Regions from separate parts of the Pseudomonas sp. FP1742 genome, predicted to be linked through region 4. Evidence: predicted binding sites of a transcription regulator. Region 4 holds the regulator's gene; each other region holds the start of a gene.

Region 1 (7,985 bases), 910 kb from region 4:
GAACTGTGTATGGCGTTGCCCAACTGGCGCACCAGCGGGATGAACTCGGTCAGCCAGGCGTGCAGGCCTTCGTCGAGGATTTCGTTGATACCGGTGTAGCGCAGGCGCGCGTCCATTTCTGCCGCCAGACGCTGGGCAGGACGACCGTTGGCCCCCGACAATTGGGCGAGGATCTGGTCGATTTCTTCGGTGCAGGCGCGCAGGGATCGCGGCACGTCGGCGCGCAACAGCAATAGTTCAGCCACATGCCGGGCGCCGGGGGCGTCGCGATAGATTTCGGTGTAAGCCTCGAACGACGACAAGGCCCGCAGCAAAGCGCTCCACTGGTAATAGGCGTGGGCCGTGCCGTCGCTGATCGCTTCGGCCTGATCGCCAGCCATTTCGTAACGGGCGTCGAGCAGGCGCAAGGTGTTGTCGGCCCTTTCGATAAAGGTGCCCAGACGAATGAAGCGGAACGCGTCGTTACGCATGATCGTGCCGTAGCAAGCGCCGCGGAACAGATGGGAACGTTCCTTGATCCACTCGCAGAAACGGCTCATGCCGTAGCGACTCAAGCCCTGCTCGGCGATCCCGCGAATTTCCAGCCAGGTGGCGTTGATGTTTTCCCACATGTCAGCGGTGATTCGCCCACGCACCGCATGGGCGCTGGCTCGTGCGGCACCGAGGCAGCTGTAGATGCTCGCCGGGTTGGCCGCGTCCAGGGCGAAAAAATGCAGCAGCCGTTCGGCATGCAGATCGCCGTGGCGCGCCAGGTAATCGTCCAGGGTGCCGGTGATCAGCAACGGCATGGCCAGTTCGTGCAAGCCGTCGCCACGACCGTCCTGGGGCATCAGCGACAGCGAATAACTGATGTCGAGCATCCGCGCGAGGTTTTCCGCCCGCTCCAGGTAACGCGACATCCAATACAGATCCGAGGCAGTTCTACTTAACATGGCAAGCTTCCTTCAATCCTCGACCACCCAGGTGTCCTTGGTGCCGCCGCCCTGGGACGAGTTCACCACCAGGGAACCTTCACGCAAGGCGACACGGGTCAAACCGCCGGGCACAACCCGGGTTTCGCGGCCAGACAATACAAACGGACGCAGGTCGATGTGGCGCGGAGCAATGCCGTTTTCGACAAAGGTCGGACAGGTCGACAGCGACAATGTCGGTTGCGCGATATACGCATGGGGCTTGGCTTTGATCCGCTCGCGGAAAGACTCGATCTCCGCCGCCGTCGCCGCCGGCCCCACCAGCATTCCGTAACCGCCGGAGCCTTGGGTTTCCTTGACCACCAGCTCCGGAAGGTTGGCCAGCACGTGGGACAGTTCCGAGGGGTTACGACACTGCCACGTCGGCACGTTCTTCAGGATCGGTTCTTCATCCAGATAGAAACGAATCATGTCCGTGACGAAGGGGTACACCGACTTGTCGTCCGCAACCCCGGTGCCGATGGCATTCGCCAGCACCACGTTGCCGGAGCGGTAGGACGACAGCAGCCCTGGAACACCGAGCATCGAATCCGGGTTGAACGCCAGCGGATCGAGGAAGGCATCGTCGAGGCGACGGTAGATCACGTCGACCGCTTTCGGCCCGTCCGTGGTGCGCATGAACACCTTGTCATCACGCACGAACAGGTCCGCGCCTTCCACCAGTTCAACACCCATTTCCCGCGCCAGAAACGCATGCTCGAAAAACGCGCTGTTGAAACGCCCCGGCGTCAGCACCACCACGCTCGGGTTGTCGAGCGGGCTGGAGCTTTTCAGGGTGTCGAGCAACAGGTTCGGATAGTGGTCGATCGGTGCGATGCGCTGGGCCGCGAACAACTCGGGGAACAGGCGCATCATCATTTTGCGGTCTTCGAGCATGTAGCTCACGCCGCTGGGGGTACGCAGGTTGTCTTCGAGCACGTAATACGTGCCGTCGCCATCGCGCACCAGGTCGACGCCGGAAATGTGCGAATAGATATCGCGGTGCAGATCCAGCCCTTGCATCGCCAACTGGTATTGCTCGTTGGCCAGCACTTGTTCGGCCGGGATGATGCCGGCCTTGATGATGCGCTGCTCGTGATAGAGGTCGGCCAGGAACATGTTCAATGCCTTGACCCGCTGAATACAGCCGCGCTCGACGACCCGCCATTCACTGGCGGGAATGCTGCGGGGAATGGTGTCGAAGGGAATCAGGCGCTCTGTCCCCTGCTCATCACCATAGAGCGTGAAGGTAATCCCGGCGCGATGAAATAACAGATCGGCCTCGCGTCGCCGTTGTGCCAGAAGCTCGTCAGGCGTTTCGGCCAGCCAACGGGCAAACTCCCGATAATGCGGACGGACCTGGCCGCCGGCATCGTACATCTCATCAAAATAGGTGCGGATCATGCCGTACTCCTTGTCACCCGGACGTCCAGACCTTCGCAAGGCCCGTGCCATCGGCATAAACGCTTTGATATCAATCAGTTGGATAATGCTGCCGCACGCACCGCACCAATCCTGTGCGATAAATGCCCCAACCTGAACGCCCCCGCTTCATGGCGAGGCCATGTTGTCGCCTATCAGCAGCATAGTCAGAGTTGATTTCACTGCTCGGGAGGGAGAGGCGGATAATTCGCGCATTCGTTGCAAAACTTGTCGCTCTTCCCTTTTAGCCGCCTGTTCAGGCGGCTTTTTTTGCATTTTTGAAACGTTATGAATCGAAAACACAATCTTCGGCCTTTTCAAACCACGAAAACGAAAACGGCCAACCCGAAGGTCAGCCGTTGCTGAGTGTTGTCGCTGTTCATAAGGTTATGCGAGTAGCCCTCGTACCTCCTGCTTGACGCCCCATCCCTCGATAATGCCGCCCAGAGGCTCGACCACCGCCTCGAAGTCCTGCTCGAAGTCGCCGATCCCGTCGTAGGTGGCGTACATCACTTTGCTCAGTTCCAGAGACCATGCGCCGTCATCACGCACGCTGATCTGGGCATTCAAGGATTCACCACAAAAATGACCTGCCGCCCTGCGTGCCCGCTCCTCGTCCGGGAAAATGGCGTAGAACTCGATGGGATGGAATCGTGAAAAGTCGAAACCGCCTTCTTTCATGCGGCGCAGCACGCTGCTGCTGATGTCTTCTTGATAGGCTGTGCTCATGAAACGTCCCCCTCAGACTGATGGATAGACTTTCCGTATTCCCTGCACTTTCAACCGATTGGTGAGAGCGATACGGCAACAGAGGTTGCCGCCGGGAAACAAGCATGTAGCTGACAAGACCAGACCTTAGCGAGTCATTCGCTGATCTCGCTTGCAGAGTAGCCCTTAGATAGAGCTGCTGCCAAGGTCTGGTAGTGAATGTGACAAGAGGTGTATCAAATCGGGGTAATGCCGAGGATTTCAATGCTGTACTGGGATTTCAGGCTTTTGACGGTCGGATCATCGGTGCGACCCTCCAGATCATTGAGATCAAGTTCAGCAGCGACCGGCAGGCGCCGGGCGCGAATGAGTTTGGCGGCCTGCTCGCTATTCGGGCATTCCTCGCACTCGAAGAGTTCGTCGACTGTTTCACCGTGATCATCCACGAAAGTGATTTTCCACTTTTGCATCGGTGCCTCCTCGATAAAACCCTTGGATGGGCTTACATCTATCTGGACTTTTGCCTTGAGTGATCGTTCAAACGGATTACACCGCGCCAGCCTGTAAAAAACAAAACCTGTGGGAGCGGGCTTGCTCGCGAAAGCGGTGTGTCAGTCGACATCTCTATCGACTGAAAGACTGCCTTCGCGAGCAAGCCCGCTCCCACAAGGGGTGTGGATAACTTTAGTCGTTGCTGGGTTTGTTCACCGCTTGCAGCACGTACTGCGGCAAGGCGAAGGCGCCGATGTGGATTTCCGGATTGTAGTAGCGGGTGATGATGCCGCTGCCGGCGAAGCGCTGTTGCAGGGTTTCGCGGGACAATTTGCGATAGGCGGTATCGGTCGCGCCCCAGGCGAAGGTCATCGCGCCGCCGATGTAGGTCGGCACCGCCGCTTGATAGAAGTGCCAGTCCGGGAACAGGCTGCGCAGGCGGCCGGCGGTGGTTTTGACTTCTTCGATTTGCATGAACGGGGTGCCGTTCTGGGTCACCAGAATGCCACCTTCGTTCAGGCAGCGATGGCATGCCTGGTAGAAGTTTTCGGAAAACAGCACTTCGCCCGGACCGATCGGGTCGGTAGAGTCGGAAATGATCACGTCGAACTTTTCGGTGGTGGTGGCGACGAAACGCATACCGTCGTCGATCACCAGGTTCAGGCGTGGATCATCGAACGCACCCTTGGAGTGGTTCGGCAGGAATTCCTTGCACATGTCGACCACGGTGCCGTCGATTTCGACCATGGTGATGTGCTCGACACTGCGGTGCTTGGCCACTTCACGCAGCATGCCGCCGTCGCCACCGCCGATGATCAGCACGCGCTTGGCGGTGCCATGGGCGAGGATCGGCACATGGGTGAGCATCTCGTGGTAGATGAATTCGTCGGCTTCGGTGGTCTGGATTACACCGTCCAGCGCCATCACCCGGCCCATGCGCGGGTTTTCGAAGATCACCAGGTGCTGGTGTTCGGTGCGCACTTCGTGCAGCAGTTTTTCCATGCGAAAACGCTGGCCATAGCCTTCGTAGAGGGTTTCCAGGTAGTCGCTGGTTGGGGTATTGCTCATGGGAAGTGCTCCGATGAATGCGGGTGGCAACGGACGGTTACCCGCCCATGATGGCCAATCGATCACCTCGATTGACCGGGAAAGGCGCGCATTCTACGTCGCGGAACATGACAGGTCGAACCTTCGTCAGACAGAAGACATTTTGAACGCTCAGGAGGTCCCCTTGTGGGAGCGGGCTTGCTCGCGAAGGCGGCTGATCATTCAACATTGATGTCGACTGAAAGTCCGTTTTCGCGAGCAAGCCCGCTCCCACAGGGAAAATGTGTTGGCCTGGGAGCGGCATCAGATCCGCACATCGCCTCTTGGCCCGGCGATGGCCCAGATGATCAGGCCCAGGACCGGCAGCAGCAGGATCAACAGCACCCAAAGGACTTTCATCCCGGTTTCGGCGCCACTTTTAAGCACGTTGATGATGGCCCAGATGTCCAGGGCAAAAATAATCAGGCCGATCAGGGTGTTGAACGTGGAACCCATGGTGTCGCTCCAAAAAAATGGTAGGCACTCTTAGGATAGTCGGGTCTTGCAAGGGTTCCGTTTTATTACCGTTGTAGACGGCTTCAGACGTGGATGGCCACTTTCAGGGCTTCCAGGGAGGGCGCGGCGGCGATGCCGACTTCGGCGCACAATTCCAGCACCCGTGGCACGTCGTTGCCGTAGACCAGTACCACTTGCAGTTCATCGTCGAGCAACTGGCTGAAGTTCATCAAGGTGTAGCCACCGTTTTCCTTGTTCAGGCTGCTCATCTGCACCTGAATGCGGTTGAGTGCCGTGAGGGCTTCGGTTTTGGCCAGTTGCTTGGGTTTGATGTTGAACGCAACGCCGGGGCCGAACGAGGCGACGATCTGCGCGAACAGGTCCATGTAGGTGTCGGCCTGGAACAGCACGGTTTCCGGCAGACTGCCGACGACAACCCACTCGCCCAACGGGATCGGAAAGGTGTCGTCGTAGTTGATGTCTGGATTGGCCGCCAGAAAAGCCTCGGGATCGGCGTAGGCCTGAGCCGCTTCGTCAGCGATTTTCAGGATTTCGTCCTCGCCCATGCACCCGGAGCTGATTTTGCTGATGAGTTCGACGAGTGCGGCTTTCATGAAGTGGATCCTGTAGCGAGGGAATTTTGAGGGCGCGAAGGATAACGCATTCGGAAACGGATTGCGGGACCTGGCAGGAACCTGTGGCGAGGGGGCTTGCCCCCGTTCGGCTGCGAAGCAGTCGTAAAACCAGAGAACTGGGTTTGACTGAGATACCAAAGGGGACCGCTTCGCGGTCCAACGGGGGCAAGCCCCCTCGCCACAGAGCTCCCTCGCCACAAAAGCCCCGCGACACTACAGAGGTCAGGCCAGGAGTTTTTGCAGCTGCGCCGTAGTATCCGCCGCCCCCATGGTCTTGGCCGCGTCCAGCGCGGACACCCCATTGGCATCCTTGGCTGCCGGATCGGCGCCCTTGCTGATCAGGTAGTCGATGATTTCGACGCGGTTGAACATCGCCGCCATCATCAGCGCAGTGCGACCGTCGAAGGACGAACCTTCCACTTCAGCGCCACCTTCAACCAATGCCTTGACCACTGCCAGATCCCCCTTGAACGCCGCGCCGGCAATCGGGCTCTGGCCGTTGTCGTTGCGAATCTCGGGATCGGCCTTGTGTTCGAGCAGGACTTTTACCGTGTCGACATGGCCGTGGTACGCGGCGAGCATCAGCAAGGTGTCGCCCTTGTGGTTGCGCAGGTTCGGCGGCAGGCCCTTGGTCAGCAGCGCAGCCATCATGGCCGCATCACCCTCGCGCGCTTTGTTGAACACCTGTTCGGCAAATTCGGCAGCCTCTTCGGGGGTCATCTGGCGGCTTTTGTCTGACATTGGGGACTCCACATTCGGTCAATCGGAAAGCCGATAGTTTCCCGAGCAGCCCGGAACCTGTCACTTGTTTTTTCTCATGGACGGTCATAGCCAGATTCAATAGCGATACCTGCCACCGCGAATATCCGCCGACACCTGCTCGGTGACTTGCACATAAGTCTCGGTGCCCGGCAGCCAGGCGTAGACCGGGTCCTCGCCAGACTTGTTCGGGTCGAAGGCTTCGTCCTTGAGCCGGGCCTTCTGGTATTTGAAGGTTCCGGTGGTCTCCATTTTCACCTTCACCCGCAGAAACAATGGCACCGCATAGGCCGGCATTTGTTGCCGGGCGAAAGCCAGCAATTCGCTGAAATCCAGAGTCGCCAGGGATTCGGCTGGGGTAATCGCGGCCATCCCCGCTCGCCCGTTGGTGTTGTGGATTTCCACGCCATAGGCCACGGCTTCGGCAATATGCGGATGTTGCAACAGGATGTTTTCGACCTCGGTGGTGGAGACGTTTTCGCCCTTCCAGCGGTAGGTGTCGCCCAGGCGATCGACAAATTGCGCATGACCAAAACCGATGTTGCGCAGCAGATCACCGGTATTGAAGTAACGGTCGCCCTTCACGAACACGTCGTGGAGCACCACTTTTGCGGTCTTCTGCGGATCGGTGTAGCCGTCCAGCGGCGCCTTGTCGTCAATTCTCGCCAGCAATAAACCCTGCTCGCCCTTGGCCACTTTGCGCATGAAGCCGTTGGCATCCCGCGTGGGGGCGCCGCTGTCGTGGTCGTACGCCACCAGCTCCCAGGCCATCAGGGAAAAGCCAATGGTGTTGTCGAAGTTGAGGATATTGGTGAAACCGATATTGCCGTCGCTGGCGGCGTATAGCTCGCAGATATGGTCGACGGCAAACCGCGTCTTGAACTCGCGCCACGCTCCAGGGCGCAGACCATTGCCAATCATCTTCGTCACGCCGTGCCGACTGTCGTCGACGCTGCGCGGTTGATCCACCAGATAGCGGCACAATTCGCCGACATAACCGAGGGTGGTCGCCCGGTACTTGCGCACGTCGCTCCAGAACTGGCTGGCGCTGAACTTGCGGCGGATGGCAAACCCCGACGCCCCGCTGATCGCCGAGCCCCAGCACACGCAAAGCCCGGTGGCGTGGTACAGCGGCAAGGTGCAATAAACGACGTCCTGCGGCTGCATGTCCAGGGCGATCAGCCCGAAACTGGCACAGCTGCGCATCCAGCGGCCATGCTTGAATACCCCGGCCTTGGGCAACCCGGTGGTGCCCGAGGTGTAGATATAGAAGCAAGGGTCGTCGAAAAAAACCCGTCGGCTGCTGGCGGGATTGTCGCTGGACGCCTCGCAGCTGGCCGTCATCAGATTGGTGAAGCCATCGGGCGAATTGCCCGGGTCGCTGAAGGTGTCTTGATCGGCGACAAACCAGGTACGCGCCACATCGATGGCCACCCGCTCGCGCACCGCATTAAAGGCCGGAACCAGCTCTTCTCCG
Region 2 (7,985 bases), 2.3 Mb from region 4:
TCGCAGCGGCTGGGTGCTGCTCAGTACGTTGGTCAACCCTTCGCGGACAAGCAATTGTTCCATCAAATCGAGGTTGGGCCTTTGGTCGTCGATGATCAGAATGCGCAGGTCGGTGTTCACACGGGCTCCGGTAGATGCTGGTCAAGATGGGCGAGGAATGAAGGAATATGAATCGGCTTGGTCAGCACCGCGGTCGCTCCTGCTTCCAGCAAGGCCAGGTGAGTGAGGTCGCTGGCATCGGCGGTAATCATCAACACGGGTGTGGCGCGGGTACTGGAGGACTGACGCAAGCGTTGCAGGACGTTGAAACCATCAATATCCGGCAGCGTTACGTCCAGCAAAATCAATTGCGGTGCATGTTGCCGGGCCAGGTCCAGGCCCATTTGCCCTTGCATGCTGGAGAGCAACTGGATGTGCGGCCGTCGTTGCAGCAGGGTTTCGATCAGGGCCAGGCTCGACAGGTTGTCTTCGATGCACAGCACTTTGCCCTGGTAATCGGGGGCGGCGAGGGTGGGCGTTGCCGTTGGTGGGCTGATCAGTGCCACAGGTGGCTCAGTGGTTGACGGCAAGCGTTCGAAGGGCAGCTCCAGGGTGAAACTGGAGCCGTTGCCGGGCTGGCTTTCGACGGTCAGGCTGCCGTTCATCATTTCCAGCAGGCTCTTGCTCAAGGCCAGGCCCAAGCCAGTGCCTTCCACGTTCGGATCAGTCTCCAGGCGCTCGAACGGCTTGAACAGTTGATCCAGCCGATCGGCCGCAATGCCCTTGCCGGTATCGCAGACCGACACCGCAATTCGTTGTTGCAGAACCCTCACCTCAATGTGCACCTGACCCTGGGGCCGGTTGTATTTGATCGCGTTGGACAACAGGTTCAGCAGCACCTGGACCAGTCGCTGCCGGTCGGCGACGATCCCGCTGTCGGCGGCCAGCTTCGGCAGTTCGAGCAACCGGATGCCCGCATCGCAGGCCATGGGGGAAACCAGCGTCAGGGCTTCTTGCAAAACGACCGCCAGGGGCACGGCTTCGACATTGAGTGGCAGGCGCCCGGCTTCGATCTTGGCGATGTCCAGCACTTCGTTGATCAGGGTCAGCAGGTGTTGTCCGGCCCGCAGGATGTGACCGATCTGCGCTCGCTGCCCTTTGGGCGAATCCATATCCAGCAGTTGCGCGAAGCCGAGAATCGAGTTGAGCGGGGTGCGCAGTTCGTGGCTCATGCGCGACAGAAACTCGCTTTTGGCACGGCTGGCGCGCTCTGCTTCTTCCCGTGCGGTACTCAGCGCGATCTCGGCGGCACGGCGATCGGTGATGTCGCGGGTGATCTTGGAGAAGCCGCGCAGGGCACCACTGCTGTCGTATTGCGCGGTAATCACCACACTGGCCCAGAAGCGGCTGCCGTCCTTGCGGCAACGCCAGGCCTCTTCCATGTAATGACCATTGCATGTGGCCTCGCGCAGCGCCATGTCGGGATGCTGCGGACATTCTTGCGGCAGATAAAATACCGAGAAATGCTGGCCGACGATCTCCTGTTCGGTGTACCCCTTGATCCGTTCGGCGCCCGCATTCCAACTGGTGACGAAGCCTCGTGTGTCGAGGGCGAAAATGCCGTAGTCCTTTACCCCGTCGATGATCAACCGCAAGCGTTCTTCGTTGTCGCGCAGGGCCCGTTCACGTTCAGCCAGCAACAGCCCGGCCTCGACCAGGCGCGTGCCTAATTGACCGATCTCATCGTTCTCCGGCGGTTGCGGCAATAACGGTTGACCGAGTGCCAGCCGTTGGGCGTTGCCCTGAACCTGCTGCACCCGGGCGACGATGCCTTTGGACAGAAACAGCACCGCGACAATGGCGCCGAACAGCCCGCAAACGGCGGCCAGCAGGGTGGAGAACAACAGGCGTTGTCGAGTGGAGGCGGCTGCCGCGGTGCGCTCGGCCAGCAGGGTGTCCTCAAGGGTACGCATGGCGCTGATGCGTTCGCGCAATTCGTCGAGGACATGTTTGTTGTTGATCAGGATCGTGGTGATCGACTCGGGGGTTGCGTTGCGATCGTCAAGCAGTTCAACCAGACCTTCGACCTTGGTGTCGATCAGCGGCGTGATCGCCTCCAGATGTTTGCGCACCCGCTGATCGCGAACGTTGCGGTCGAGCCGTTGCAGGGCCGACTCGATCAAGGGCTTGGCTTGCCGGTAACCCGGCAGGAAATCCTCGCGATGGGTCAGCAGATAGCCGCGCACGCTGGCGGCGGCCTCGGCGAGCAGGGTGTGCACCGCCTGAATATCGCCTTGCACCAGCAGCACGCGGCGCACGTCTTCTTCCGCGCGCGCGGTCTGCCGTTCGGTGGTGTAGATCAGCACCAGCGAGAGCAACAGAATCACCAACGGCAGGGAAATCACCACCAGGGCTTTGCCGCGTAACGGCAAGTCGGCCCAGCGGCGGGCGCTGGATGCTTTCATGATTGGGTCACCAGGCCCAGCGCAATGCCACGGACAGCGGCCTGGGTGCGGTCGGCGGCGCCGAGTTTGCCGATGACCCGCTCCACATGCGCTTTGGCCGTGCCGGTGGTGATGCCAAGTTTTTCGCCGATTTCACGGTTGCTCATGCCGCTGGCCACCAGCCCCAGCACCTGGCGTTCCCGTGGGGTCAAGGTGACGGGGGCGGCGCCGCTGGCGTTGCGCTCGGTCAGGCGGCGCAGCAACTGCGCGCTGACCGAACTGTTGAGGGCCTGCTCGCCGGCGGCGACACGTTGCAAGGCGTCGATCACTTCATTACGGCTGGCATCCTTGAGCAGATAGCCCACGGCGCCGGCGTTCATGGCGGCTTCAAGGTGATCGGGGCTGTCGTCCATGGTGAACATCATCACTTTCAGGCTCGGCAGGCGCTCTTGAAGCAGGCGTGCGGCGCCCAGCCCGTTGAGCACCGGCATGCGGATGTCGAGGATGACGATGTCGGGCAAAAGACGTTCACATAAGTCCAGTGCTTGCTGGCCATTGCACGCTTGGCCGACCACTTCGAATTGCGTCAGGCCGGCGAGCAATGAGACGAAGCCGGTGCGCGTGACTTCATGATCGTCCGCCACCACCAGTCGTATGGCGTCAGTCATTGAGGGGTTCCATTCAGGCCTGAGGGGACAGTGGCGCGCAGTTGCGTTGCGCCGTGCGCATGGCTGATGCAAGTGAATTCGCCGCCCAGCAGGCTCGCGCGTTCCTGCATCGCGGCAAGCCCCAGGTGCCGGGCGCCGCAGGTGTCGAGGGGTTGTTCCATGGCAAAGCCCTGGCCGTTGTCGTCCACCCGCAGCGAGGCTTGTCCTTCATGCAGCTCCAGCGCCAGCACGACGTGGCTGGCCTGCGCATGTTTGAGAATATTGTTGATGCCTTCCTGGGCGATCCTGAACAGGGCGATCTCCACCTGGCTGGGCAAACGTGCTTCGCAACGCGCCTTCCAGTTCACTTTGATCCCCGCCTCGCGCAGGCGATCGGCCTCTTTGTCGACCGCTTTCAGCAAGCCAAAGTCGTCGAGCACCGTCGGGCGCAGGCCGCGGATCAATTGCCGGCCTTCACCGACGCAATGCTGGGCCAGTTCAAGAATCGTCTGCAAGTCCGCACCGAGTTCATCGGGCAATGGCGGGCAACGACCGGCAAAACCTTGCAAGCGTTGATGCAGCCCGGCGAGGGTTTGTGCCAGGCCGTCGTGCAGGTCGTAGGCCATGCGTTTGCGTTCGTCTTCCTGTGCCCGGAACAACCTGTGAACCAGATCGGACATGGTGCGTTCGCGGGTCAGCAATGCGTCGAGCAAGCGCTGGTTTTCCAGGTGCGCGGCGAGCAGGGTGGCGAGCAGTTGCAGGGATTCGAGGTCTTCGGTGTCCGGTGCGCTGATGCTGACGCTGTTGGCCAGCACCAACGCACCGAAGGCGGCACCATCGCCACCGCGTAAAGGCACCCGCAACACATTGGGCAGATCCGCGCTCGGCTGTTCCTGCCATTGCGGTGCGCGCATCGCGGTGTCGGCGAGGCGTTCGAGGCTGTGCAAACGATCGCGGCTACCGTGACTGGCAGTGGTTTTGACCTGCGCATTCTCATCCCATTCCAGCAGTAGCGCATGGTCCATCGCCAGGAAGGCGCAGGCCCGTTGCAACACCCGTTGGCGCATGGCTTCGGGAGCCAGTTGGGTCAGTTCCTGGCCGGTATCCACCAACAGCCGCAGCCGCGCGGCGCGACTTTGCGACTGCCGATACTGGGTACGAATGGCCAGGGCGCTAGCGGGGTCATGATCGGGGTTTTGCATGGGGCGGCTTCCGACACTGGCATGCCCGTTCGGGCAGGGGCGTCATTAAACCTTGTTAACGGGGCAGGGCGCCATCTGCCGAATGGCATAGGCAAATGGCTCCGGTTGGCCGATGGCGGGGCGCGTTCCGGGCGGCACAGTGTGCCCATCGACCATCATTGGAATAGCGCAATGAAACTCAAGACCTCAACCCTCGTCCTGTTGTTCGCCCTGACCGCCCCACTGGCTCAGGCATTAGAGGCAGTCCCTTACGTTTACAGCAGCGTGGCGCAGCAGCCCACCAACGTGAAGGATCGTGAGATCGCCGCCCTGTTTGACCATTGGAACAGCGCGTTGAAGAGCGGCAATGTTCAGAGCGTGGTCGACCTGTATGCGCCGAACGCGGTGCTGCAACCGACGGTTTCCAATCAGGTGCGCACCACGCCGGCACAGATCAAGGACTACTTCGATCACTTCATGGCGCTCAAGCCGGCAGGGCAGATCAACTTCCGTGAGATCCGCCCATTGGGCGCCAACGTGGCCATGGACAGTGGCGTCTACACCTTTACGTTGACCGAAGCCGATGGCAAGACCCGTCAGGTGCAGGCGCGCTACACCTTCGTTTATGAGCAGGTGGGCGGTCAGTGGAAGATTCTTAACCACCACTCTTCGGCGATGCCGCAAACACAGGTGTTGCACGCCGGGAAATAACTGCGATTTCGACGCCCGATCGAAACGGCCCAATGCCAGTCAGTTGAGTACAATCCATGTGGGAGCGGGCTTGCTCGCGAAGAGGGCGGCATACACAACATTGATGTCACCAGATACACCGCTTTCGCGAGCAAGCCCGCTCCCACAGGTTCCGCGCCTGACTGCCATTACCGACACGGCCCACCTACAAGTGGGCCATGTGCGTTGTGCTCAGTTCAACGCCAGGTCGTCTTCAGGCTGCTGCCCGCGTGCCTGCGCCGCGCGTTGCAAGCGGCTGGCGATCAGGGTGTTTTTCAGCAGATAGGCAATGGTCATCGGCCCGACGCCACCGGGCACCGGCGTGATCGCGCGGGCGACGGTACGAGCGCTGGCGTAATCGACATCGCCCACCAGACGGTTGCCGGACTCGTCGGTAATTCGGTTAATGCCGACATCGATCACCACCGCGCCAGGCTTGAGCCAACTGGCGTCGATCAACGCTGGCCGGCCCACCGCCGCGACCACGATATCCGCCAGCCGACACAACGCCGGGGCATCGACGCTGCGCGAGTGCACCACGCTGACCGAACAGTTGGCTTGCAGCAGCAAGGTCGCCATTGGCTTGCCGACAATGTTCGAACGGCCGATGACCACCGCGTGCAAACCGCTCAAGTCGGCACCGCAGGTTTCATGCAGCAGGCGCATGCAGCCGCTGGGCGTGCATGGGGTCAGAACCTCGATGCCCTGCACCAGCCCGCCGACGTTTTCCCGATGAAAACCGTCCACGTCCTTGATCGGGTCGATGGCATGAATCACGGCCTGTTCATCGACAGGGGCCGGCAAGGGCAGTTGTACCAGGATGCCGTTTACCGTGGGGTCGGCATTGAGTTGTGCAATCAGCTCCAGAACCTGGGCCTGGCTGGCGGTTTCCGGCAGGCGGTATTCCAGGGAGCGGATACCGACTTCCTTGGCGCGCAGCAGTTTATTGCGCACATACACATGGCTGGCCGGGTCGTCGCCGACCAGTACGACCGCCAGAGCGGGGTAGATCTGTTGGCCAGCGAGGGCCTGAACCTCTTCCCGGACCTCGTCGAGGACCTTGGCAGAAATGGCTTTGCCGTCGATATCACGGGCAAATGTGGGGGTGCTGCTGATCAAGAGAGTCACCGTTGTCTTGATTGAATGGGGGTGGAGTGATCATCGCGGCGTCTTTGCGCGCCGATGATCCATCAGAGACATGCAGGCAAGGGTGCTCAGGCTATCAGGTGAGGGCAGGCCAATACCACCGCAACACCAGAAGATCAGACACGCAAACGCACTTTTATGAAGCTCGTCGCGCACGGCCTGCACTATGCCAAGGCAAAAACCGAATCGCCCCGAGCCTCGATCGCCCTGAAGGCAAATCACGTTAACCCCCGATAAACCCTTACTGAAACGACGTTTAAAACCGCTCGACCCGCAACTGGCACAAACGCTGCATTACATCGATCAGGGTCCACGCAGTGGGCCGCCCCGTCGATCAACGAAGATCGACCGGCCGAGCAGGTCGTGGGCAACATCGGTGGATCAGGCGAAGGCGCCAGGTCGAACACCGCGAGAACAGGCAAAGACGCCTGAAACCGAGAGGTTTCAGGCGTTTTTTTTTGCTTTTTTAACCGTGATTGGCTTTGGCTGGGTGCTTACTATGAATTCCAATGTTGCCGCGTTGAACAAACTGCAAACACTGATCGTGATCGGCAATGGCATGGTCGGACATCATTGTGTCGAGCAGCTCATCGAGCGCGGCGCCCTCGACCACTACCGCCTGCATGTCTTCAGCGAAGAGCCGATGCGCGCCTACGACCGTGTGCATCTGTCCGAGTATTTCGGCGGTCGCGATGCCGAGTCGCTGGCCCTGGGTGAAGCTTCCCTGTACCAGACGCCGGGCGTCACCCTGCATCTGGGCATGCCGGTGCTGGAAATCGACCGCGCCCGGCGCCAAGTGATCACCGCACAAGGTTGCGTCGCGTACGACAAGCTGGTTCTGGCCACTGGCTCTTATCCTTTCGTGCCGCCGATTGAAGGTGCCGAAGGTGACTCGCGCCTGGTGTATCGCACCCTTGAAGACCTTGATGCGATTCGCGCTGCGGCGGCCAATGCCCGGCGTGGCGTGGTGGTCGGTGGTGGTCTGCTCGGTCTGGAAGCCGCCAATGCCCTGAAAAGCCTGGGCCTGGAAGCCCATGTGGTGGAATTCGCCCCGCGCCTGATGCCGGTACAGCTGGACGAGCAGGGTGGCCTGGCGCTGAAGGCGCAAATCGAGCGGCTCGGCGTGGGTGTGCACCTGTCCCGTGGCACGCAGTCGATCAGTGCCGGTGAGCAGTACCGTTACCGGATGAATTTTGCCAATGACGAATTTCTCGAAACCGACCTGATCGTGTTCTCCGCCGGTATTCGTGCGCAAGACGCACTGGCCCGCCAATGCGCGCTGGACATCGGTCCTCGCGGCGGCGTAGTGATTGACGATCAGTGCCTGACCAGCGATCCGAATATCTACGCCATCGGCGAGTGTGCCGCCTGGAATGGCAGCCTCTTCGGTCTGGTCGCCCCCGGTTACCAGATGGCCCGAGGCGTGGCGTCACTGCTGTGCAATCAAGCCGCCGAGCCGTTCCAGGGCGCCGACATGTCGACCAAGCTCAAACTGCTTGGCGTCGACGTCGGCTCCATCGGCGATGCCCATGCGCAGACGCCGGGGGCGCGCAGTTATCAGTTCATCGATGAAGCGACGGCCAGTTACCGTCGGCTGGTGGTGGATGCGGACAGCAAGCGCGTGCTCGGAGCGGTGTTGGTCGGCGACAACAGCTATTACGACACCTTGCTGCAATACATGCAGAACGGCATTGCCTTGCCGGCGGAACCGGCCAGCCTGATTCTGCCGTCGTCCGCCGGCGCGCCAACCCTGGGTCCGGGCGCGTTGCCCGAGTCGGCAACGGTGTGTTCGTGCCATAACGTCACCAAGGGCTCGATCTGCTCGGCCATCGACGGCGGTTGCACCGATCTGGGCCTGC
Region 3 (7,985 bases), 2.8 Mb from region 4:
CCAATGATCGATGCCGCCATCTACAAACAAGTCATGGGCTCGTTCCCGTCCGGGGTGACGGTCATCACCACGCTGGATGACGATGGACAAATCGTCGGCCTCACCGCCAGCGCATTCAGCTCGCTGTCGATGGACCCGGCCCTGGTGCTGTTCTGCCCCAACTACAGTTCCGATTCCTATCCCGTATTGATCAAGAACAAACGCTTTGCCATCCACGTCCTTTCCGGCGGCCAGCAAAGCGAAGCCTATGCTTTCGCCCGCAAAGGCAAGGACAAGGCGCAAGGGATCGAATGGACGTTGAGCGAACTGGGCAATCCGATCCTGGCCAACGCCACGGCCGTCATCGAATGCGAGTTGTGGCGCGAATATGAAGGCGGCGACCACGCGATCATGGTCGGCGCCGTGAAGAACCTGATAGTGCCGCAGCACACCGCCGGCCCACTGGTGTACTGCCACGGCAAGATGGGCGCCCTGCCCGTCCTCGCCTGAACCGACAGCCAATTACAAAGATTAGAGGTAGCGTCATGAAATTTTCCCTGTTCGTACACATGGAACGTTGGGACGAAAGCGTCAGCCACCGTCAGTTGTTCGAAGAACTGACCGAACTGACCCTGATGGCCGAGGCCGGTGGCTTCAGCACTGTGTGGATCGGCGAACACCACGCCATGGAATACACCATCTCGCCAAGCCCGATGCCGCTGCTGGCGTATCTGGCCGCCAAGACCACCACCATTCACCTGGGCGCCGGCACCATCATCGCGCCGTTCTGGCACCCTCTGCGGGTAGCGGGCGAATGTGCGCTGCTGGACGTGATCAGTAACGGTCGCATGGAAGTCGGCCTAGCCCGTGGCGCCTACCAGGTCGAATTCGACCGCATGGCCGGCGGCATGCCTGCCTCGTCCGGCGGTCAGGCGCTGCGGGAAATGGTCCCGGTGGTGCGCGCCCTGTGGCAAGGCGACTACGCCCACGACGGCGAGATCTGGAAATTCCCCACTTCCACCAGCGTGCCCAAGCCGATCCAGAAGCCCAACCCGCCAATGTGGATAGCGGCTCGCGACCCCGACTCGCACAACTTCGCCGTGGCCAACGGCTGCAACGTGATGGTCACGCCATTGATGAAGGGCGACGAAGAAGTTCTCGACCTGAAGAACAAGTTTCAGACCGCCCTGGACAACAACCCGGACGTACCGCGCCCGCAATTGATGGTGTTGCGCCACACCCACGTGCATGCCGCCGATGACCCTGAGGGCTGGAAAGTCGGGGCCAAGGCGATTTCCAAGTTCTACCGCACCTTCGATGCTTGGTTCGGTAACAAGACAACACCGGTCAACGGTTTCCTGGAACCGAGCCCGGAAGAGAAGTTCGCCGAGCGCCCGGAGTTCAAACTGGAAAGCCTGCACAAAACAGCGATGATCGGCACCGCGGAAGAAATCATCCCGCGCATCAAGTATTACCAGGAACTGGGCGTCGATGAGTTCAGCTTCTGGTGCGACAACAGTCTGCCCCACGCAGAGAAGAAAAAATCCCTGGAGCTGTTCATCAAGCAGGTGGTACCAGCGTTTCGCTGAGTCCACCTATCAGGCTTTGCGATAAAACCCAGGTAAGCCAAACGCCGGCTCATGCCGGCGTTTTGCTGTCCGCGCCAGACCTCAATGGTTGTAGGCACGCTCGTTGTGCTCGGCCAGATCCAGCCCCATCTCCTCCACCGATTCATCAGCCCGTAAGCCGACAAGGACATTGACGAGTTTGAGAATGACCCAGCTCACCACGAAGCAATAGACCGTGGTCAGCGCAACGCCTTTTATCTGCGCCCAGACTTGTCCTCCCAGGGTCACGCCCTCCACCAGCCCGCCCAGAGATGGTATGCAGAATACTCCGGTCAGGATCGCGCCAATCATCCCGCCGATACCGTGCAAGCCGAACACGTCGAGACTGTCGTCATAACCGAAGCGACGTTTCAGCACGGTGACGCTCAAGTAGCAGAACACCCCGCACAGCAGACCAATAGCCAACGCACCTCCAACGCCGACATAGGCGCACGCCGGCGTGATGCCCACCAGACCGGCCAAAGCCCCACTGGCCAGGCCCAAAGCACTCGGTTTGCCGACCTTGAACCACTCGGTGAACATCCAGCCGAGAATCCCGGCGCAAGCGCCCAGCTGGGTGTTGAGCATGACGATGCCGGAGGTGCCATTCAGACCGCCGCCAGAGCCGATGTTGAAGCCGAACCAGCCGAACCAGAGCATGGCCGCACCGGCCATGGTCAGGCTCAAGTTATGCGCCGGCATTGGCTCGTTTTGGTAACCCTTGCGTTTGCCCAGGATCAGGCACGCCGCCAGCGCTGCAACACCCGCATTGATATGTACCGCGGTGCCACCGGCAAAGTCGAGGACGCCCCAGTTATGCATCAAGGCCCCCGAACCACCCCAGACCATGTGCGCTACCGGGGCGTACACGAGGGTGAACCACAGCGCCATGAACAGCAGCGCCGCCGAGAACTTCATGCGTTCGGCGAATGCCCCGGCGATCAGCGCCGGGGTGATGATGGCGAAGGTCATCTGGAAGGTCACGAACACCCCTTCCGGAATTTCACCGACAAGGCTTTCCGGTGTCATGCCCGCCAGAAAGGCCCGGCTCAATCCACCGACAAAACTGTTGAACGTCACCTGTCCCTCGACCATGCCGGTGCTGTCGACCACCATGCTGTAGCCATAAATCACCCACAGCACCCCCACCAGGCCGGCGATGCCGAAGCACTGGGTAAACAACGACAGCATGTTTTTTGCCCGCACCAGGCCGCCGTAAAACAACGCAAGGCCTGGCAGACACATGAACAACACCAGCACGGCGGCGGTGACCATCCAGGCCGTGCTGCCGGTGTTCAACGTGGGAGCATCGGCTGCCTGTGCCAGCGGCACGAGCGCGCCGGCAGCCAGTAGGCCGAAAAGGGACTTGCCGAGAAGACGATTGACCATGTTCAAAGCTCCTGCAAAAGAAATGGGAAGTGTCGGGCAGTGAGCAAAGTAAGTGCGTACGGGTCTCTTGGGAGACCTCTTGATCGTTGGGCGAGCCTGCAGGCCAACCGACGTTTGTGGCGAGGCGCAGAACCTGTAGGAGCCTGGCTTGCCCGCGAAGAATGCACCGCGTTTTTTCACGTATTACGCGTCATCGTTCTTCGCAGGCTAGCCACGTTCCTACTTTCATTGGGGCTTGCCCCCTCGCCACAGGTTATCTCACCGGTTTCAATAACCACCCGAGCCCGGAACCCAGTTGGTCCCCGCCAATGGCACCCGGGCCATGGCAGCCGACTCCACCGTCAATGCCACCAGATCCTCGGGATCGAGGTTATGCAGGTGCGACTTGCCGCACGCCCGGGCCATGGTCTGCGCCTCCAGTACCAATACCCGCAGGTAGTTGGCCAAACGCCGACCGCCTTCCACTGGATCCAGGCGTTTGGACAGCTCCGGATCCTGGGTAGTGATCCCCGCCGGGTCGCGGCCGTTCTGCCAGTCGTCGTAGAAACCGGCGGCCGAGCCGATTTTCTTCAGTTCCTCGTCCAGGCGTGGATGGTTATCGCCCAAGGCAATCAGCGCCGCCGTGCCGATGGCCACCGCATCCGCGCCCAGCGCCATCGCCTTGGCCACATCGGCGCCGTTGCGAATACCACCCGACACGATCAACTGCACCTTGCGATGCATGCCCATCTCCTGCAAAGCCTGTACCGCTTGCGGGATGGCCGGCAGAATCGGAATCCCCACGTGTTCGATAAACACTTCCTGAGTCGCCGCGGTGCCGCCCTGCATGCCGTCAAGGACAATCACATCCGCGCCTGCCTTCACCGCCAATTTGACGTCGTAGTACGGCCGGCTCGCGCCGATTTTCACGTAGATCGGTTTTTCCCAATCCGTGATTTCACGGATCTCGGCAATTTTGATCGCCAGGTCATCCGGGCCGGTCCAGTCCGGGTGACGGCAGGCGCTGCGCTGATCGACACCGATCGGCAACGTGCGCATGCCGGCCACCCGCTCGGTGACTTTCATGCCCAGCAGCATGCCGCCGCCACCGGGTTTGGCGCCCTGGCCCAGGACGATTTCGATGGCGTCGGCTTTGCGCAGGTCGTCCGGGTTCATGCCGTAGCGCGATGGCAAATACTGATAAACCAAATGCTGGGATTGACCGCGTTCTTCCGGGGTCATGCCACCGTCACCGGTAGTGGTGCTGGTGCCGGCGATGGTCGCGCCACGGCCCAGCGCCTCCTTGGCATTGGCCGACAACGCACCGAAACTCATGCCGGCAATGGTTACCGGAATCTTCAGGTGGATCGGCTTCTTGGCGAAGCGGTTGCCGAGGATCACATCGGTGCCGCACTTCTCCCGATAACCTTCCAGCGGGTAGCGTGAAACGCTGGCGCCCAGCAGCAACAAGTCATCGAAGTGCGGCAGCTTGCGCTTGGTGCCACCGCCGCGAATGTCATAGATGCCGGTTTCAGCGGCACGCTGTATTTCCTGAATGGTCAGGCGGTCGAAGGTCGCGGACTCACGCAACACTGGAGTGCCTGCTTTTTGGGTAGTAGGGTCGCTCATGTCTATTCTCCTCGCGCGGATCAGTACGCGGATGCGTTATCGACTTTGAAGTTGTACAACTGACGGGCCGAGCCATAGCGCTTGAAGTCAGTCGCCTTATGCTCGAAACCGGCACGGTTCAGCAGGACTTGCAGCTCCTCCAAGTGTTCGGCGCGCATCTCTTTTTCGACGCAGTCCGAACCCAGGGACGCGACGCTGCCGCGCACATAGATGTGGGTTTCGTAAAGCGAATCACCCAGTGCATCGCCGGCATCGCCGCACACCACCAGGCGCCCGGCCTGGCCCATGAAACAACTCATATGGCCAATGCTGCCGCCGACCACGATGTCGATGCCCTTCATGGAAATCCCGCAACGCGCACCAGCATCGCCTTCAATCACCAACAGCCCGCCATGGGCCGTGGCACCGGCCGCTTGAGAGGCGCTGCCTTTGACCCGGACGTAGCCGGACATCATGTTCTCGGCGCAACCGACACCGACATTGCCGTGGACGGTGATCGAAGCCTTTTGATTCATGCCGGCGCAGTAGTAACCGGCGTGGCCCTGGATATCGATGGACACGGCCTGGTTCACCCCGACCGCGAGGTTGTGCTTGCCGTTCGAATGAGTCACCACCCATTCGCGGTCTTCAACGTTGTTGACCTGGTCATGCAGCGCCTGGTTGAGATCGCGCACGGTGGCAATGGAAAGATCGATGGTTTTCATGTGTGCGCCCCTTAAGCTGACTCGCGTTCCCAGATGTACATAGTGGCCGGTGCCGGTTCCCAGACCCTCGCGTGTTCGATCCCCGGCAGGCTCGACAGCGCCTGGTATTCGGAAGCCATAGCGACGTAGTCCTCCGTCTCGGCGAGGATCGCCGGCTTGCAGGCGATCGGATCGCGGATCACCGCAAAACCGTTACGGGTACCGATGGCGAAGGTGAAGAAGCCGTCCAGATCCTCCAGCGAATGATCCAGCGCCTCCTTCAGCGAGTCGCCCTGTTGCAGGCGCCAGGTCAGGTAGCCGGCGGCGACTTCGGTGTCGTTGTCGGTCTCGAAGTGAATGCCTTCGCGCTTAAGTTCCTGACGCAGGCGGAAGTGGTTGGACAGCGAGCCGTTGTGCACCAGGCACAGGTCGGCGCCGGTGGAGAACGGGTGGCTGCCTTCCATGGTCACCGCGCTTTCGGTGGCCATCCGGGTGTGGCCGATGATGTGGCTGCCCTTCATGCCGGCCAGGCCAAAGCGTTGGGAAATCTCCAGGGGCAAGCCCATGCCCTTGAGAATTTCGATGCTCTGGCCGGCGCTCATGATGCGTACGCCAGGTGCCAATTCGGCGAGGGCCAGACGTACCGGCGCCTCTTCGGCATTGACCTTGAGCACGGCAGCGTTGGCGTTCTGGAACCAGTCCAGCGAGCAGCCGAGACGCCCTTCCAGCTCACCCATCAGGGTTTTCCAGTCAAAGCCTTCGGTGGTGGCCTGCAGGGTCAGCTTGACCCAGTCATCGGCCACTTCATCGCCGTAAATGGCGAAACCGGCACTGTCCGGGCCACGATCGGTCATGGCTTGCAACATCGGTTCGAAGAGCTGGCCGAGCCGGGATTCCAGCTGCGGATTTTTCAGGTAAAGACCTACGATTCCACACATATCAAGTCTCCTTCGGAGGCAGTGAACACCCGACGCCATGCCGGGTGCCCGAATGGTTGTCAAAACACATAGTCAGAAAAATTCGGTGTAGCGCTGGATTTCCCAGTCAGAGACGTGGCGGCTGTACTCCACCCATTCCATGCGTTTGAGCTTGATGAACTCGTCGACGATCTGCGGTCCCAGCACCTCGGCGAACAACGGGTCGGCTTCCAGCGCGTCGCAAGCTTCCTTGAGCGATTGCGGCAGAGTCTTGATACCCCGTGCAGCGATCTGCTCCAGGCTCAAGCTGTAGAGGTTTTCATTACAGACCTGGTCGATTTCCAGCTGACGGTCGATACCATCCAAGCCGGCCGCAATGATCGCAGCGCTGACCAGATAGGGATTGCAACCGGCGTCCGGGAGGCGGAATTCGAGACGGCCGTAAGGCACCCGCACCATGGCTGAACGGTTGTTGGCACCGAAGGCTATAAAGGCCGGCGCCCAGGTCGCGCCGGACAACGAGTTGCCCACCACCAGACGCTTGTAGGAGTTGACCGTCGGCGCGGCGAAGGCACATAGCGCCGGGCCGTGGGCCAGCAGACCGGCGGCGAAGTGATAAGCCATTTTCGACAGGCCCATGCCGCTCGGGTCGCTGGCGTCATGGAACAGGTTCTTGTTCTCGGCGCTGCTGATCGACAGGTGAAAGTGCATGCCGTTGCCGGCACGTTTCGGGTCTGGTTTGGGCATGAACGAGCAGATCATGTCCAGGTCATTGGCAATCTCGCCGGCGGCCATGCGGAAGAAGGTGAAGCGGTCCGCCGAGGTCATGGCGTCGCTGTAGGTGTAGTTGATTTCGAACTGGCCGTTGGCGTCCTCATGGTCGATTTGATAGACCTCGAAATCCACCGCCTGCAAAGCTTCCGTCAGGCGTTCAAGAAACACCCGGGAGCGCGACAGGCCTTTGTAGTCGTAGCAAGGCTTGTCCAGGTTGTCGCTGAGGTCGACCAGTTGCAGCTTGCCCTGCTCGTCGCGGCGCATCAGGTTGAACTCGGGCTCCAGACCAGTGTTGAGGGTCCAACCCTTTTCTTCCAGGCGTTGCACTTGTTGCTGCAGCACATAACGGCTGTCATAGGGATGGGGCTTGCCGTCGACGTGGCCGATGCACACCACCCGCCCGTAACCCGGTTGCCAGGGCACTGCCGTCAGCGTCGACAGATCGCCACGGGCCATAAAGTCCGGGCCGTGAGGTTCCATGCCCATGCCGCTGATCGCGAACCCGGCAAACCCCGCTCCTTCCTCGGCAACAGCCTTGAGCCCACAGATGGGCACCGACTTGGTTTTGGCCGCCCCGTGTATATCCACAAACTGCGCAAGCACATACTTGATCCCGTGCTTGTCGATGATGCGCTGGGTTTCTGCTGGCAACATTGCTCGTCACTCCTCGCGAAAGGCAAAACATTGTGGATGGGCCTTGACTGACTTTTTATTCCTAAAAAGAAAGTTAGTTTCCCAACAGGAATGCAAGGCCCTTGCCAGATTCGCGAGTGAAGCGTTGATTCGCCGAGAAAAGCGCTTTTGTGCTGTATATATGGGAAAATTCTTTTCCCAGTGGGAATACCGCCCAATGGATGCGAGCTGAGCGCCGCGATTTGCACTTTCTCAGTGCGAAACTAATATTACCGAACGGAAAGTGTGCAGGATCTGATGACTATGCCGACCGAAACCGCCCCGCGCCTCAAGCTTGAGCAATACCTGGGTTTGCAGATCAAGCGCCAACGCCAGGCGCAGGATCTGAAACTGTC
Region 4 (7,985 bases):
TAGGAGCCTTCATAGACCCCCAGCCAGTCGACAGCTACCCACGAACCGCCCCAGATACCCACCACGCTGAAAATCATTGCCAGCACTGGCAGGGAAATGAAGCCGGCCCACAGGCGCGGGGCAATGATGTACTTGAGCGGGTCGACCCCGATCATTTCCAGGCTGGACAGCTGCTCGGTGGATTTCATGTTGCCGATTTCGGCGGTCAGCGCCGAACCCGCGCGCCCGGCGAACAGCAAGGCCGTGACCACCGGCCCCAGCTCACGCAGCAGCGTCAGTGCAACCATCTGCCCGACCGCCTGCTCCGACCCATAGCTGGACAGAATGTTGAAGCCCTGCAGCGCCAGCACCATGCCGATAAACACCCCGGAGACCACGATGATCACCAGGGACATCACGCCCACCGAATGCAGTTGCTTGACCAGCAGGCCAAAACCGCCGCCGATGCCGCCACGACCGAGCAAGGCATGAAACAGGAACAGCGCCGAACGACCGAATACCGCCAGCACATCGATGCCGGCGTAGCCGAAGCGGCGCACTCTTTCTATCAGTGAAATCTTGCGCATCAACGCTTCCCCAGAAGATCTGCGCGGTAATCCGGCGCTGGAAAGTGGTATGCGACCGGGCCGTCGGGTTCACCTGTCAAGAATTGACGAATACGTGGCTCGTCCGATTTCATCAAATCCTCGGGCGTGCCCTGGCCCAACACTTGTCCATCGCCCACCACGATGAGGTAGTCGGCGATGCTCGCGGTCTCGGCCAGATCGTGGGAGACCACGATGCTGGTGATGCCCAGCGCATCGTTGAGCAGGCGGATCAGGCGTACCAGCACGCCCATGGCGATCGGGTCCTGACCAACAAAGGGCTCGTCGTACATGAGGATTTGCGGATCAAGAGCAATAGCCCGGGCCAGCGCGACGCGACGCTTCATGCCGCCGGACAATTCGTCAGGCATCAGGTCGATGGCGCCACGCAAGCCCACGGCCTGCAATTTGAGCAGGACAATGTCGCGGATCATTTCTTCCGGCAGCCCGGTATGAACACGCAGCGGAAAGGCGACGTTCTCGAACACATCAAGATCGGTAAACAGTGCGCCACTCTGAAACAGCACACCCATTTGCTTGCGCGCATCGAACAGATCGCTACGCGACAACGCCGGCAGGTTCTGTCCATTGACCCAGACTTCGCCGCTGGTGGGGCGCAATTGCGCGCCTATCAGCCGCAACAGCGTGGTCTTGCCACACCCGGAAGGCCCCATGATACCGGTGACCTTGCCGCGCGGTATGCGGATATCGACGTTATTGAAAATGCTGCGCGCACCGCGCTTGAAGGTCAGTCCCTTCAGCTCGACCGCGTAGGCGTTATCGGCACTCATCTAAACTCCTTGCGATGCAGCCTCTCACTCGGACGCCTGGCTTTCTGGCGAAAGCACATACCTCCCCGGGCAGGCCGAACTGGCGGCGAACTATATCACTGCAAAGGCCAAGCGCCCAAGGCCCAAGCTGGGCACGTTCAGCAACATGACCACCTGAAATCATCTATTTAGAGGGATTCGGTAACAAGGAATGACAAACCGCGACGAACTTGCGTGAGGGTTTTGATCATTACCGCTATAATCGCCGCCTTTTCATCAGGCTATACGATTTCTGACATGAACCAATCCAGCGACCTGATTCAATCTGCACAACGCACCATCCGCCTCGAACTGGAAGCCGTACAAGGCTTGCTGCCCCATATCGACGCAGATTTCGTACGCGCTTGCGAGATGATTCTGGCCAGCAAAGGCCGCGTGGTCGTGGTCGGCATGGGCAAGTCGGGGCATATCGGCAACAAGATTGCCGCCACCCTTGCCAGCACCGGCACCACGGCTTTCTTTGTACATCCGGCCGAAGCCAGCCACGGCGACATGGGCATGATCACTCGCGATGACATCATCCTGGCGCTGTCGAACTCCGGCTCCACCAATGAAATCGTCACCCTGTTGCCACTGATCAAGCGCCTGGGCATCAAATTGATCAGCGTCACCGGCAATCCCGACTCAGCGCTGGCCAAGGCCGCCGAAGTCAACCTCAACGTTCACGTCGAGCACGAAGCCTGCCCGCTGAACCTGGCACCGACCTCGTCGACCACCGCCGCCCTGGTGATGGGCGATGCCCTGGCGGTTGCGCTGCTGGAAGCCCGCGGCTTTACCGCTGAAGATTTCGCCTTTTCCCACCCTGGCGGCGCGCTGGGCCGACGCCTGCTGCTGAAAGTGGAAAACGTCATGCACGCCGGGCAAGAGCTGCCGCAGGTTCAGCGCGGCACCCTGCTCAAGGACGCTCTGATGGAAATGACCCGCAAGGGCTTGGGCATGACCGTGGTTCTGGAAGCCGACGGCAAACTCGCCGGGATCTTCACCGACGGCGACCTGCGCCGCACCCTGGACCGCAGCATCGACATCCACAGCGCCACCATCGACCAGGTCATGACCGCCCATGGCAAGACCGCACGTGCCGAGATGCTTGCCGCCGAGGCGCTTAAAATCATGGAAGACCACAAGATCAATGCGCTGGTCGTGGTCGACAGCGAAGACCGCCCGGTCGGCGCCTTGAACATGCACGACTTGCTGCGCGCGGGAGTAATGTAATGAGCACGGACCTGCTGCTACGCGGCAAACAGATCAAACTGGCGGTATTCGACGTCGACGGCGTGCTGACCGACGGGCGCCTGTACTTCCTCGAAGACGGCAGCGAATTCAAGACCTTCAATACCCTCGACGGCCAGGGCATCAAGATGTTGATGGCAGCCGGCGTACAGACGGCTATCATCAGCGGCCGCAAGACCCCGGTAGTCGAACGCCGCGCGAAAAACCTCGGCATTCCACACCTGTTCCAGGGTCGCGAAGATAAACTGGTGGTGCTCGACGGGCTTCTTGCCCAACTGAACCTGAGCTATGAACAAGTGGCCTACCTTGGCGACGACCTGCCAGACCTGCCGGTGATTCGCCGGGTTGGCCTGGGCATGGCGGTGGCCAACGCTGCCAGCTTCGTGCGCGAACATGCCCACGGCATCACCCAGGCCCGTGGTGGCGAGGGTGCCGCTCGCGAATTCTGCGAATTGATCCTGCGCGCCCAGGGCCGCCTCGATGCGGCCAACGCCGCGTACCTGTGAGCCCATCATGCTGAGCAAAAAGATTCGCAACATCCTGATATTCGGTTGCATCGCGGCGCTGTTCGCCGCGGTCGGCTACTGGAACATCAGCCCGGAACGCTTCCTCGACAAGCCAGTGGCCAAGGTCGATGAAAGCGCGATCGACTATTACGCCATCAACGCCCATAGCGTGCAGTACCTGCCGGACGGCAAATTGCAGTACGAAATGACGTCCGACAAGGTCGAACACCTGAAAGCGACCGAAGTGACGTTACTGTCCAATCCTGACCTGAACATGTTTCGCGGTACCGAGTTCCCCTGGCATGTCCAGAGCGAACGCGGCGAAGTCAACCCGGACGGCACCCAGGTCGAGCTGATTGACTCGGTACGTATCACCCGTTTCGACGAAAAAAACCGTAAAACCCTGATTACCACCACCCGTATGACAGTGTTCCCGCAGCAGCAATATGCGCAGACCGATCAACCCGTTAGAATCGACGGCGCTGGCGGCGTATCGACAGGCAACGGAATGAAAGCGTACTTGAAAGAAAGCAGGATACACCTGCTATCTAACGTAAGAGGACAGTATGAGGCTCGTTAAAACTCTCCCTATTTTGCTCAGTCTGAGCGCAGCACTGGGAAGCGTGAGCGCCTGGGCTCTGCCGACCGATCAAGCGCAGCCTATCCGCATCCAGGCCGACGACGCCCAGCTGGACGACAAGAATGGTATTGCCACCTATAAAGGTGACGTGATCATCACTCAGGGCTCGATGATCGTTAAGGGCAACACCGTGACCATCACCCGCACGCCTGCGGGCGACATCGACGTGGTGACTTCGGTGGGCAACCTCGCCTACTTCGAGCAACTGCAGACCGCCGGCGACACCAAGCCTGTTCAGGGCTGGGGTGTAACCATCCAGTACCACGCGGCGCAAAACCGCGTCGTGCTGATCGACAAGGCTAAAGTTGTCGACAAGGACAACAACACCACCCAGGGCGAGAAAATCGTCTACGACACGGTCAAGAAGCTTGCGAGCGCCGGTCGCGCCACGGGCAACAAAGTCACCGAGGCGCGTCCGCGCATCGACATGGTGATCCAGCCGAAAAAGAAAACCGACGAGCAAAAGGCCCAGTAATGGCAACTCTGAAAGCTCAGCATCTGGCCAAGAGCTACAAGAGCCGCCAGGTCGTGCGTGACGTCAGCCTGTCCATCGACAGCGGTCAGATCGTCGGCCTGCTTGGCCCCAACGGTGCCGGCAAGACCACCTGCTTCTACATGATCGTCGGCCTGGTGCAGGCCGACCAGGGCCGCGTACTGATCGACGACCTGGACGTCAGCCACCAGCCCATGCACGGTCGCGCCAAAGCCGGCATCGGCTATCTGCCGCAAGAGGCGTCGATCTTCCGCAAGCTTTCGGTGGCCGACAACATCATGGCCATCCTCGAGACCCGCAAGGAACTCGACAAGGCCGGTCGCCGCAAAGAGCTGGAAAGCCTGCTGCAGGAATTTCACATCCACCACATCCGGGACAACCTTGGGATGAGCCTGTCCGGTGGCGAACGCCGCCGCGTGGAAATCGCCCGAGCACTGGCCACCAACCCGAAATTCATCCTCCTCGACGAACCTTTCGCCGGCGTGGACCCGATCTCGGTGGGCGACATCAAGCAGATCATCCATCACCTCAAGGCCAAAGGCATTGGCGTGCTGATCACAGACCACAACGTCCGTGAAACCCTGGACATCTGCGAAACGGCCTACATCGTCAACGATGGCCAACTGATCGCTGAAGGTGACTCCGCCACTATCCTGGCCAACGAATTGGTCAAGGAAGTGTATCTGGGCCACGAGTTCCGCCTGTAAGCGCTGAGGTGCCTGGCCAATCGCCCGGGCGCTTGTTTCAATAAAAAATCAATAGGTTTTTATTGTTACGGCGCTCCAGGCAAACACGTCGCTCCAAAGGTGTTCAGCCATCAGCAAGGGCCACGTGTCAATAAAGCTTTATAGTTTTTTATTGTTACAGCGCTCTAGGCAAACACTTCAGTTTCAGGCATATAATTTGCTTATGTTTGGCGCTTCGGCGCCCTGTAGTGGATGGCGCATGTGCGCCGGCGAATAAGGTGTTAAGCCCCTGCCATGAAACCATCGCTAGTCTTGAGAATGGGCCAGCAGCTGACGATGACACCGCAGCTGCAACAGGCTATCCGCCTGCTCCAATTGTCGACCCTGGACCTGCAACAGGAAATCCAGGAGGCCCTGGAGTCCAATCCGATGCTCGAACGCCAGGAAGAAGGCGACGACCTCGATAACGCCGACCCCTTGGCCGATAACGCCGAACAAAAACCCAACCCCGACATTCAGGAACCCTCCTACCAGGAAACCGCTCCGACGGTGGATAACCTTGAGGACGGCGACTGGAACGAGCGCATTCCCAACGAATTGCCTGTCGACACCGCCTGGGAAGACGTCTACCAGACCAGCGCCAGCAGCCTGCCGAGCAACGATGACGACGAGTGGGACTTCACCACCCGCACATCGGTCGGTGAAAGCCTGCAAAGCCATTTGCTCTGGCAACTGAACCTGGCACCGATGTCCGACACCGATCGCCTGATCGCCGTGACCCTGATCGACTGCATCAACAATCAGGGCTATCTGGACGAGACCCTCGAGGAAATCCTCGAGGCCTTCGATCCGGAACTGGACATCGAGCTGGACGAAATCGAAGCCGTCCTGCACCGCATCCAGCAATTCGAACCCGCCGGCATCGGCGCCCGCAACCTGGGTGAATGCCTGCTGCTGCAACTGCGCCAACTGCCCGCCAAGACCCCTTGGCTGGCGGAGGCCAAGCGCCTGGTCACCGATTACATCGACCTGCTCGGCAGCCGCGACTACAGCCAGCTGATGCGCCGCATGAAGCTCAAGGAAGATGAACTGCGTCAGGTGATCGAACTGGTCCAGAGCCTCAACCCGCGCCCGGGCTCGCAAATCGAGTCCACCGAAGCCGAATACGTCGTTCCCGACGTGATCGTACGCAAGGACAACGAGCGCTGGCTGGTGGAGCTGAACCAGGAGTCGGTGCCACGCCTGCGGGTCAACGCCCAATACGCCGGCTTCGTGCGCCGCGCCGATACCAGCGCAGATAACACTTTCATGCGTAATCAGTTGCAGGAGGCTCGCTGGTTCATCAAGAGCCTGCAAAGCCGCAACGAAACCCTGATGAAAGTAGCCACTCAGATCGTCGAGCATCAACGCGGCTTTCTGGAGTACGGCGACGAAGCCATGAAACCGTTGGTGCTGCATGACATCGCCGAAGCGGTGGGCATGCATGAATCGACGATTTCACGGGTGACCACGCAAAAATTCATGCATACCCCACGGGGCATCTATGAACTGAAATACTTTTTTTCCAGCCACGTCAGCACCTCCGAAGGCGGGGAATGCTCGTCTACGGCGATCCGCGCGATCATCAAGAAACTGGTTGCCGCGGAAAATCAGAAAAAGCCGTTGAGTGACAGCAAGATCGCTGGTTTACTGGAGGCACAAGGCATTCAGGTAGCCCGTCGTACGGTCGCCAAGTACCGCGAATCCCTGGGGATCGCGCCTTCCAGCGAACGGAAGCGGTTGATGTAGCCGCCGGGCTCGCCACAGCGTTCCAGTGGCAGGCATTTCTGCCTGCCGCTTTATGCACTGGCAACGAAGGAGAAGCTGTATGCAAGTCAACATCAGTGGACACCAACTGGAAGTGACCGAACCTCTTCGCACCTACATCGGCGAAAAACTCGAACGATTAGAGAGGCATTTCGACAAGATCACCAACGTGCAAGTCACGATGAACGTCGAGAAGCTGCTGCAGAAAATCGAAGCCACGCTGCATATTCCCGGCGGAGAAGTAGTCGCCAATGCCGAGCATACGGACATGTATGCCGCCATTGACCTGCTGACCGACAAGCTGGATCGCCAACTCAAAAAGCATAAGGAAAAGACCCAGAGCCTCCTCCAGGGCGCGACCGGTCGTTAACACTCCCAACCCATGATCCGACTTGAAAGCATCCTGACCCCCGGCCGTTCCCTGGTGAACGCGCCGGGTGGCAGTAAAAAGAAAGCCCTCGAACAAATTGCCAACCTTATCCACCGCGAAGTACCGGATCTGGAAATGCAGGACGTCTTCGAGGCCTTGATTGCCCGTGAGAAACTCGGCTCTACCGGTTTCGGCAACGGCATCGCGATCCCCCACTGCCGGCTCAAAGGCTGCACCTCGCCAATCAGTGCGCTGCTGCACCTGGAAGCCCCTATCGATTTTGACGCCATTGACGGCGCCCCGGTTGACCTGCTGTTTGTTCTACTGGTCCCGGAAGCCGCCACCGATGCGCACCTGGAACTGCTACGCCAGATCGCCAGCATGCTTGACCGCAAGGAAGTGCGTGAAAAACTGCGCAGCGCCCCGAGCAACGAAGCCTTGTATCAGGTTGTCCTGGACGAGCAAAACGGTCACTAATCATGCGCCTGATTATCGTCAGCGGCCGCTCCGGCTCAGGTAAAAGTACTGCCCTCGATGTTCTCGAGGACAACGGCTACTACTGCATCGACAACCTGCCGGCCGGTCTGCTGCCGGAACTGGCCGAGCGTGCGCTGATTCATACCGAACTGGCACAACCGCTGGTGGCGGTGTCCATCGATGCGCGCAACTTGCCGAGCCATCTGTCACGCTTTCCCGAACTGCTGGAAGAAGTCCGCAGCCGGCATATCCAGTGCGATGTGCTGTACCTGGACGCCGACGAAGAAACCCTGCTCAAACGCTTTTCGGAAACACGCCGTCGTCACCCGCTCAGCAGCGCCAATCGCTCGCTGGCGGAGGCGA

The links. Region 4 encodes sigma-54, which starts transcription at its own class of promoters, with help from an activator protein. Its sites were predicted from a motif close to ANTGGCATNNANNTTGCTNT; they were not measured.
Region 1: a site for sigma-54 is predicted at 2,387-2,406, ahead of PSH64_RS08835 (circularly permuted type 2 ATP-grasp protein). Genes of this name have one in related genera too.
Region 2: a site for sigma-54 is predicted at 6,403-6,422, ahead of nirB (nitrite reductase large subunit NirB). Genes of this name have one in related genera too.
Region 3: a site for sigma-54 is predicted at 3,016-3,035, ahead of PSH64_RS16980 (ammonium transporter). Genes of this name have one in related genera too.

Annotation. Positions count from the first base shown of each region.
Region 1 covers NZ_CP117460.1:1,944,539-1,952,523, reverse strand. The annotation lists gene PSH64_RS08840 (alpha-E domain-containing protein) at 1-932, opposite strand, end outside; gene PSH64_RS08835 (circularly permuted type 2 ATP-grasp protein) at 945-2,354, opposite strand; gene PSH64_RS08830 (ribonuclease E inhibitor RraB) at 2,760-3,101, opposite strand; gene PSH64_RS08825 (hypothetical protein) at 3,317-3,550, opposite strand; gene speE (polyamine aminopropyltransferase) at 3,765-4,640, opposite strand; gene PSH64_RS08810 (PLDc N-terminal domain-containing protein) at 4,923-5,114, opposite strand; gene PSH64_RS08805 (hypothetical protein) at 5,198-5,728, opposite strand; gene PSH64_RS08800 (ankyrin repeat domain-containing protein) at 5,972-6,490, opposite strand; gene PSH64_RS08795 (long-chain-acyl-CoA synthetase) at 6,587-7,985, opposite strand, start outside.
Region 2 covers NZ_CP117460.1:3,325,548-3,333,532, reverse strand. The annotation lists gene PSH64_RS14795 (response regulator) at 1-120, opposite strand, end outside; gene PSH64_RS14790 (ATP-binding protein) at 117-2,444, opposite strand; gene PSH64_RS14785 (response regulator transcription factor) at 2,441-3,091, opposite strand; gene PSH64_RS14780 (sensor histidine kinase) at 3,088-4,272, opposite strand; gene PSH64_RS14775 (SgcJ/EcaC family oxidoreductase) at 4,444-4,962, shown strand; gene PSH64_RS14770 (bifunctional 5,10-methylenetetrahydrofolate dehydrogenase/5,10-methenyltetrahydrofolate cyclohydrolase) at 5,173-6,099, opposite strand; gene nirB (nitrite reductase large subunit NirB) at 6,626-7,985, shown strand, end outside.
Region 3 covers NZ_CP117460.1:3,838,798-3,846,782, forward strand. The annotation lists gene PSH64_RS16970 (flavin reductase family protein) at 4-489, shown strand; gene PSH64_RS16975 (LLM class flavin-dependent oxidoreductase) at 525-1,568, shown strand; gene PSH64_RS16980 (ammonium transporter) at 1,650-2,975, opposite strand; gene PSH64_RS16985 (FMN-binding glutamate synthase family protein) at 3,243-4,583, opposite strand; gene PSH64_RS16990 (protein glxC) at 4,604-5,287, opposite strand; gene PSH64_RS16995 (glutamine amidotransferase family protein) at 5,299-6,204, opposite strand; gene glnT (type III glutamate--ammonia ligase) at 6,277-7,611, opposite strand; gene PSH64_RS17005 (helix-turn-helix domain-containing protein) at 7,894-7,985, shown strand, end outside.
Region 4 covers NZ_CP117460.1:1,034,303-1,042,287, reverse strand. The annotation lists gene mlaE (lipid asymmetry maintenance ABC transporter permease subunit MlaE) at 1-566, opposite strand, end outside; gene PSH64_RS04480 (ABC transporter ATP-binding protein) at 566-1,375, opposite strand; gene PSH64_RS04475 (KpsF/GutQ family sugar-phosphate isomerase) at 1,652-2,626, shown strand; gene PSH64_RS04470 (HAD family hydrolase) at 2,626-3,150, shown strand; gene lptC (LPS export ABC transporter periplasmic protein LptC) at 3,158-3,730, shown strand; gene lptA (lipopolysaccharide transport periplasmic protein LptA) at 3,717-4,265, shown strand; gene lptB (LPS export ABC transporter ATP-binding protein) at 4,265-4,990, shown strand; gene PSH64_RS04450 (RNA polymerase factor sigma-54) at 5,264-6,757, shown strand; gene hpf (ribosome hibernation-promoting factor, HPF/YfiA family) at 6,837-7,145, shown strand; gene ptsN (PTS IIA-like nitrogen regulatory protein PtsN) at 7,158-7,622, shown strand; gene rapZ (RNase adapter RapZ) at 7,625-7,985, shown strand, end outside.